DNA from 2 places in the Methylobacterium litchii genome. Region 1 is predicted to be linked to the other one. Evidence: predicted binding sites of a transcription regulator. Region 1 holds the regulator's gene; the other holds the start of a gene.

Region 1 (4,173 bases):
ACCAGGGATGCGAGCAACTGCCCGCCGATCAGCGTGACGTACTGGAACGAGGCGAAGAACCCGCGCCGCCCCTTGATGGCGACCTCGCTCATGTAGGTGGCCGACGTGCCGTACTCACCGCCGACCGAGAGGCCCTGGAGCATCCGCGCCAGCAGCAGCAGGACCGGCGCCAGGGTGCCCACGGTCTCGTAGGTGGGCAGGATGCCGATCAGCAGCGAGCCGAAGCACATCATCAATACGGAGATGACCATCGAGGTCCGCCGCCCCACCCGGTCGCCGATGCGCCCGAACAGCCAGCCGCCCACCGGGCGCATGAAGAAGCCCACCGCGAAGATGCCCGCCGTCTGCAGGAGCTGGCTGGTGGAATCGCCCTTCGGGAAGAAGGCCGGGGCGAAGTAGAGGGCGAAGAAGGCGTAGCAGTAGAAGTCGTACCACTCGACCAGATTGCCCGAGGAGGAGCCGACGATCGCCATGATGCGGCGGCGCCGGTCGGCGGCATCGTGGACCTCCGACGTGATGTTGATACGGTCGGCGGGAGGTGCGGACATGGCGTCTCCGGGACTCGCTGGGCCGACACTGCGCCGGCTTCTCTGGCGTGCGCGGACGTTACAGCCCCAACCCCTGCCCGCAAGGCTTCCTCACGTTCGCGTGTGCGAGACGCGGCGGCTTGTCACCAGCCTTGGACGAACGATGCCGGAACGGTTTCGATTCCGTCCCCGTTCCGGCCCGGGTCGAGCGTCCGGAGGGCGCGCCCTCTGGGACGGTGGACGGCACATGAACAGGATTCTTCGCAGCACGGTGGCCGCGGCGGTCATCATGGCGGGCGCGACGACGGCCTTCGCCCAGGGCGGACCCGGTGGCGGGGCCGGCGGTGGCGGTGGCGCGGGTGGCGCCGGGGGCGCGGCGGCCGGTCCGGGCGGCGGTGGCGGTCCGGGCGGCGGCGCGAGCGGCGGCCCCGGCGCGGGTGGACCGGGCGCGGCGGGTCCGGGTGGCGCGGGCGGCGGTGCCGGGATGCGCGGTGGTGAAGGCGGTGGGCGCGGCCCGGCGGCCGGCGGCGGCGCGGAACGCGGCGGACCCGCCGAGCGCGGCGGAGCGGCCGAGCAGGGTGGTCCGGCCGGACGCGGCGGCGCGGCCGAGCGGGGTGGCGCGGAGCGCGGCGGTCCCGGCGAACGCGGTGATCGTGGTGATCGTGGTGATCGTGGTGGCCCCGGTGAGCGCGGTGAGCGTGGCGGACCCGGCGAGCGCAACGGGGCGGCCGAGCGCGGTGGCCCCGATGGCCGGAACGGCCCGGGTGCGGCCGGCGAGCGGCGCGGTGCCGAGCGCGGGCCGGGCGCCCGTGGCGGTCGCGATGGCGGTGCGGTGCGCGGCGGCTATTCCCGCCTCGATACCGGCCGGCGCACGGAGTTCCGCCAGTCGATCCTGCGGGGCGGTGTCTCGCGGCTCGACAGCGTGAACTTCGCGCTGAGCGTCGGCACGGCGATCCCGCGTTCGGTGCGGCTGCACCGTCTGCCGCCGGCCATCGTCGAGTTGGTGCCGGATTACGAGGGCTACGATTTCATCCTCGTGCGCGACGACATCATCATCATCGATCCCGACACCTACGAGATCGTGGACGTGATCCCCGCCTAAGCGGGCGAACGATCACCGCCCGCCGTCGAGCAGCTTCGAGACGACGCGGGCGGTGTAATCGACCATCGGCACGATGCGGGCGTAGTTCAGCCGCGTCGGGCCGATGACGCCGACGACGCCGACGATCTTTTGCGACCCGTCGCGGAACGGTGCCGCGATGAGCGACGAACCCGACAGCGAGAACAGCTTGTTCTCGGAGCCGATGAAGATGCGCACCCCCTCCCCCTGCTCGGCGCGGGCGAGGAGATCGATCACGTCCTTCTGCGTCTCCAGATCGTTGAACAGCAGCCGGATGCGCTCCAGGTCTTCGGCCGCGCGCAGGTCGTCCAACAGATTGGCCTGTCCGCGCACGATGAGTTGCCGCGCCTCCGAGGGCCCGACCGGTGTCGCGAGGCCCGCATCCACCAGCCGCTCGGTGAGTTCGTCCAACTCGCGCTTCTTCGCGAGGCGCCCCACCTCGATCTCCGCGCGCAGCACGCCGAGGGTGCGCCCCGCGAGGCGGGCATTGAGGTAGTTCGTCGCCTCCTGCAGGGCGCCGGCCGGAAGGCCGGGGGGCAGGTCGAGCAGGCGATTCTCGACGCTGCCGTCGTCCGAGACCAGCACCACCAGGGCGCGGGCAGGGTCGAGGCGGACGAACTCAATGTGCTTCAGGCTCGCATTGGCCTTCGTGGTGAGCACCACGCCGGCCCCCCGCGATACGCCCGACAGCAGGCTCGACGCCTCCGTCAGCGCGGATTCGAAGGTGTGGCGCGAGGCGACCGCGCGCATTTGGCCCTCGATCCGGTCCTTCTCGTCCTGCCCGACATCGCCGAGTTCGAGCATGGCATCCACGAAGAAGCGCAGGCCCTGCTCGGTCGGAAGGCGCCCCGCCGAGGTGTGGGGCGCGAAGATCAGGCCGGAATGCTCCAGATCCGCCATCACGTTGCGGATGGAGGCCGGGGAGAGCGCCATCGGCAGGATGCGCGCGAGGTTGCGCGAGCCCACTGGCTCCCCCGTCGTCAGGTAGCTCTCGACGATCTGCCGGAAGATCTCCCTGGCGCGCTCGTTAAGGGCAGAGAGGGCCTGCATCTGTTGATTTTGTGAAATGTCGAAGCTCTGATGTGTCACGGTCGCCGGGTCCTGACTCCCGATCATGTCTGCCCTGGGCTCGCGGATCAATCCGCTGCTTGCTCGCCGGGGCCGTGCAGCCTATGAGCCCGGCCCGCACTTCTCGCAATGAAAGGGTGTCGCATGCGGCCATCCAACCGTGCCGCCGACGCGATGCGGCCCGTAACCCTCGAGCGCGCCGTGGCGCGCTACGCCGAGGGCTCCTGCCTCGTCAGCTTCGGCAACACCAAGGTGCTGTGCACGGCCTCCCTGGAGGAGCGCGCGCCGCCATGGCTGCGCGGCTCCGGCAAGGGCTGGGTCACGGCCGAATACGCGATGCTGCCGCGAGCGACCCATGAGCGCACCCGCCGCGAAGTGAATTCCGGCAAGCCCTCCGGCCGTACGCAGGAGATCCAGCGTCTGATCGGCCGCTCGCTCCGCGCCGTTACCAACCTGTCAGCCATCGGCGAGAAGCAGGTGACGGTGGATTGCGACGTGATCCAGGCCGATGGCGGCACCCGCACGGCCGCCATCACCGGCGCCTGGGTGGCGCTTCACGATTGCTTCGCCTGGATGCGCACCCGCTCGATCATCTCCGTCGATCCGCTGCGCGACCATGTCGCCGCCGTGTCCTGCGGCATCTACAAGGGCATGCCGGTCCTCGACCTCGAATACGAGGAGGATTCGGCTGCCGACACCGATGCGAACTTCGTGCTGACCGGCAAGGGCGGCATCGTGGAGGTACAGGGCACCGCCGAGGCCGAGCCCTTCACCGAGGCGCAGCTCCTCGAATTGCTCCGCCTCGCCCGCATCGGGACCGAACGCCTCGTGGGCCTGCAGAAGGAGGCCATCGCGTGAGGCGCCGCCTGACCGGCAAGGTGGTGATCGCCACCCACAATGCGGGCAAGCTCGTGGAGATGCGCGAGCTTCTGGCGCCCTTCGGCATCGAGGCCGTCTCGGCGGGCGAACTCGGCCTGCCCGAGCCCGACGAGACCGGGACGATGTTCGCCGAGAACGCGGCGATCAAGGCCCATGCGGCGACCAAGGCCACCGGCCTGCCGGCCTTTGCCGACGATTCCGGCCTCTGCGTCGATGCGCTGGACGGCGCGCCGGGGATCTTCTCCGCCCGCTGGGCCGGGCCGACCAAGGACTTCTCCGGCGCCATGGCCCGGATCTTCTCCGAACTCGACACGCGCGGCGCCGCAAATCGCAAGGCGCACTTCGTGTCGGCCCTCGTTCTCGCGTGGCCCGATGGCCATACCGAGCTGTTCGAAGGCCGGGTGTTCGGCGACCTCGTGGAGCCGCGCGGCACGGCGGGCTTCGGCTACGACCCGCTGTTCCGCCCCGAGGGCCATGAGCGGACCTTCGGCGAGATGACCGCCGAGGAGAAGCACGGCGTCGATTGGCAATCGGGCAAGGGCCTCTCCCATCGGGCGCGGGCCTTCGTGGACCTCGCCC
Region 2 (4,173 bases), on a different contig from region 1:
CGTTTCATCAGGTGGCGTGGACTTAGAAGTCCATGCCGCCCATGCCGCCGCCGCCCGGCATCGCGGGGGCGCCGCCGTCCTTCTTCGGGGCGTCGGCCACCATGGCCTCCGTCGTCACCAGCAGGCCGGCCACCGAGGCGGCGTCCTGAAGGGCGGTGCGGACGACCTTGGCCGGGTCCACGATACCGGCCTGGATCATGTCGACGTACTCTTCGGTCTGGGCGTTGAAGCCGAAGGTCTCGGAGTCCGTCTTGTCGGTGATCTTACCGACCACGATCGAGCCCTCGACGCCCGCGTTCTGGGCGATCTGGCGGATCGGGGCCTCAAGGGCCTTCAGGACGATCTTGATGCCGGCCTGGACGTCCGGGATGTCGGACTTCAGCTCGGCGACCGCCTTCTTGGCGCGGAGCAGCGCGGTGCCGCCGCCGGGGACGATGCCCTCTTCCACCGCAGCGCGGGTGGCGTTGAGCGCGTCGTCGACGCGGTCCTTCTTCTCCTTCACCTCGACCTCGGTCGCGCCGCCGACGCGGATCACCGCGACGCCGCCCGCGAGCTTGGCCAGACGCTCCTGCAGCTTCTCACGGTCGTAGTCCGAGGTGGTCTCCTCGATCTGCGCCTTGATCTGGCTGATGCGACCCTCGATCTCGGACTTCTCGCCGACGCCGTCGATGATCGTGGTGTTCTCCTTCTCGATGCGGACGCGCTTGGCGCGGCCGAGCATCGGGAGCGTCACGTTCTCCAGCTTGATGCCGAGGTCTTCGGCGATCATCTGGCCCTTGGTCAGGATCGCGATGTCCTCGAGCATCGCCTTGCGGCGATCACCGAAGCCCGGAGCCTTCACGGCCGCGACCTTGAGGCCGCCGCGCAGCTTGTTCACGACAAGCGTGGCGAGCGCCTCACCCTCGATGTCCTCGGCGATGATGACGAGCGGCTTGCCGGTCTGCACCACGGCCTCGAGCACCGGCAGCATGGCCTGGAGCGACGAGAGCTTCTTCTCGTGGATGAGGATGTAGGGGTCCTCGAGCTCGGCGACCATCTTCTCCGCGTTCGTGATGAAGTACGGGGAGAGGTAACCGCGGTCGAACTGCATGCCCTCGACGACGTCCAGCTCGGTCTCGGCGGTCTTGGCCTCCTCGACGGTGATGACGCCCTCGTTGCCCACCTTCTGCATGGCGTGGGCGATCATCTCGCCGATCTCCTTGTCGCCGTTGGCGGAGATCGTGCCGACCTGAGCGACCTCGTCGGAGGTCGAGACCTTCTTGGCGCGGGCGATGATGTCCTTCACCGCGGCGGCGGTAGCGAGGTCGATGCCGCGCTTCAGGTCCATCGGGTTGATGCCGGCGGCCACGTACTTGGCGCCCTCGCGAACGATGGCCTGGGCCAGCACGGTCGCGGTGGTGGTGCCGTCACCGGCGATGTCGTTGGTCTTCGAGGCCACTTCGCGCACCATCTGGGCGCCCATGTTCTCGAAGCGGTCGGCGAGCTCGATCTCCTTGGCGACCGTCACACCGTCCTTGGTGATGCGCGGGGCGCCGAAGCTCTTCTCGATCACGACGTTGCGGCCCTTGGGGCCGAGCGTCACCTTGACGGCGTCCGCGAGGATGTCGACGCCGCGAAGCATCTTGTCGCGGGCGTCGGCGGAGAAACGAACGTCTTTCGCTGCCATGTCCTAAGCTCTTTCGGTTCGAGGATGCCCCGAGGCCGGGTTCGGCCTCAAAGGGGCTTCAAAGCTGTCTGGGTCGGATGGGGGTCAGAGGTTGACCACGCCCATGATGTCCGACTCCTTCATGATGAGGAGGTCTTCGCCGTCGATCTTGACCTCGGTGCCCGACCACTTGCCGAACAGGACGCGGTCGCCGGCCTTGACGTCGAGGGGGTTCACCCGGCCGTTCTCGTCGCGGGCGCCCGGCCCGACGGCGATGATCTCGCCCTCTTGCGGCTTCTCCTTGGCGGAATCGGGGATGATGATCCCGCCCTTCGTCCTCTCTTCGCTCTCGATACGGCGGACGACCACACGGTCGTGCAGCGGACGGAACTTCATGAGCTGCCCTCTTGCTTCAGGTCTGGAGATGGCGTTGATGCGGCCCGGCGGGTCGCCTCGACCCCATAGTTAGCACCCTTGTTAGCACTCTCGTTTGACGAGTGCCAACGTGGTGGCGAAATAGCCATCGCGCGTCATCGAGTCAAGATGGTCGCACCTTTCCGGGCCGCGTCGCGGCCCGTGCCTGCCAGGATCGCCACCCGACATGCTGAAGAAACACGGGGCGGTCTGGATCGACCTGTTCGATCCATCGGCCGAGGAGGTCGCGGCGGTGGAGAAGGAGACCGGGCTGCGCATCCCCACGCGCGCCGCGCTCTCCGAGGTGGAGACGTCGAGCCGCCTGCGCCGGCTGAAGGGCGGGCTTTCCCTCTCGACGCCGATGATCACCTTCGAGCAGGCGGATTCGCAGTTGAAGCCCCTCGGCTTCCTGCTGACGAAGGATCACCTCGTCACCGTCCGCTTCCACGATCTGCGCGCCTACGGCCACGCGGCCCAGCGCCTGTCGGAGGAGGAGGCGGGGGATCCGGCCGAGACCTTCATCGTCTTGCTGGAGGAGCTGGTCGACAGCCTCGCCGACGCGCTGGAGGAGATGGCCGCCGATCTCGACTCGCTGTCGAGCCGCATCTTCGACTTCGACGTGCGCGGCCCCTCCGCCCGGCGGATGGAAGAGCCGCCGCCCCGCCGCCGCGACATCGCCCTGCGGCGCATCCTGCGGGCGATCAGCCGCCGGGGGAAAGTGCTCGGCAAGGTGCGGGCGAGCCTGCTCGGGCTGGAGCGCATCCTACCCTTCGTGTCGAGCGCCTGCGACGGGCTCGAACTCAACGACGACGGGCGGTTCGAGACGATTCGCCGGGACATCGAATCGCTGGACGAGTTCGAGACGCGGCTCGCGGAGAACGTTCAGTTCCTGCTCGACGCGGCCCTGGGGCTCATCAACATCGAGCAGAACAACGTCTTCCGGGTGCTCACCGTCGTCTCGGTGGTGGGCGTGCCGCCGACGCTGATCGCCTCGATCTACGGCATGAACTTCAAGAACATGCCGGAACTCGATTGGGCCTACGGCTATCCCTACGCCCTGGGCCTGATCTTCCTGAGCGCCGTGATGCCGATCATCTACTTCCGCATCAGAGGCTGGTTCTGAGCGGCACGGTCGTCAATCCCGCGCCAGCTGTGCCCGGCCGATGGCGAAGACGCGGCCGTCGCCGAGGAGATAGGCCGTGAAGCCCTTCGGGAAGGCGGCGTCGAAGGCCTTATCCCGCACGTTCAGGCCGCCGGCGAAGGCGCCGAGCGCCGGCATGACGAGGCGCTGGCCATCGGTGACGAAGCAGCGGCGGCGCACGGCCCGGCCGCGGGCCGCCACCTTCCCGCAGGGATGAAGGTGGCCGGCAATCTCACCGGAAGAGGGGGCCTCGCCGGGCTCGTGGCGCAGCACGAGGTTGCCGAGGGTCAGCGCCTCGGCGTAGCGCCCGCCGACGCCCTCCTGCACTGCCGCGTCGTGGTTGCCGGCGATCCAGACCCAGTCGCGCCCCTCCTGCAGGGCGGCGACCATCGCCCGGTCGCCGGGCTCCATGCGCTCGGGGCCGCGCGCATCGTGGAAGGAATCGCCCAGCGCGACGACGCGGGCGGGGTCGTGGCGGACGATGGCCTCGTGCAGGCAGGCCAGGGTCTCGCGGGTGTCGTAGGGCGGCAGGAACTGGCCCGACCGGGCGGCGAAGGCGGAGCCCTTCTCGAGGTGGAGGTCGGAGACGATCAGCGTGCGGTGGGCTTCGAGCCAGATCCCGCCGCAGAGATCGAGGGTGAGCACTTCGCCCGCAACGGTGATCGTCGGGTGCTTCTGGGTCTTCTCGAGTCGGAGTCCGGCCGCCACCAGGGCATCCTCTATCGCGTCGGGGGAGGGCGAACCGTCGTGCGGGCCTCGGCTCAAGCCAGGGCCTCCTGAAGAAGCTCCGCCTCCGCCTCGGCCAGAATCTCGTCCGCTCCCTCGCCGTAGACCCGCTCGCGGCCGATCTCCAGCATCACGGAGACGGACAGCGGCGACACCCGGTCGAGGGCGCGATGGATGATTCGCCCCTGGATACGCTCTAGCATCACGCCGAGCCGCCTGACGTCGAGGAGTCCGGTTGCCGCATCCT

The links. Region 1 encodes HrcA, which represses chaperone genes, less so after heat shock. Its sites were predicted from a motif close to GTTAGCACTCNCNNNNNGNGAGTGCTAAC; they were not measured.
Region 2: groES (co-chaperone GroES) is a predicted target of HrcA. The motif match lies at 2,122-2,150, and genes of this name have one in related genera.

Annotation. Positions count from the first base shown of each region.
Region 1 is NZ_JBBXMY010000002.1:244,167-248,339, forward strand. Features, by position in the region: gene AAHF99_RS06295 (MFS family transporter) at 1-548, opposite strand, end outside; gene AAHF99_RS06300 (DUF1236 domain-containing protein) at 775-1,629, shown strand; gene hrcA (heat-inducible transcriptional repressor HrcA) at 1,642-2,697, opposite strand; gene rph (ribonuclease PH) at 2,860-3,573, shown strand; gene rdgB (RdgB/HAM1 family non-canonical purine NTP pyrophosphatase) at 3,570-4,173, shown strand, end outside.
Region 2 is NZ_JBBXMY010000006.1:104,883-109,055, forward strand. Features, by position in the region: gene groL (chaperonin GroEL) at 23-1,666, opposite strand; gene groES (co-chaperone GroES) at 1,751-2,041, opposite strand; gene AAHF99_RS13235 (magnesium transporter CorA family protein) at 2,247-3,182, shown strand; gene pdeM (ligase-associated DNA damage response endonuclease PdeM) at 3,195-3,908, opposite strand; gene AAHF99_RS13245 (ligase-associated DNA damage response DEXH box helicase) at 3,962-4,173, opposite strand, start outside.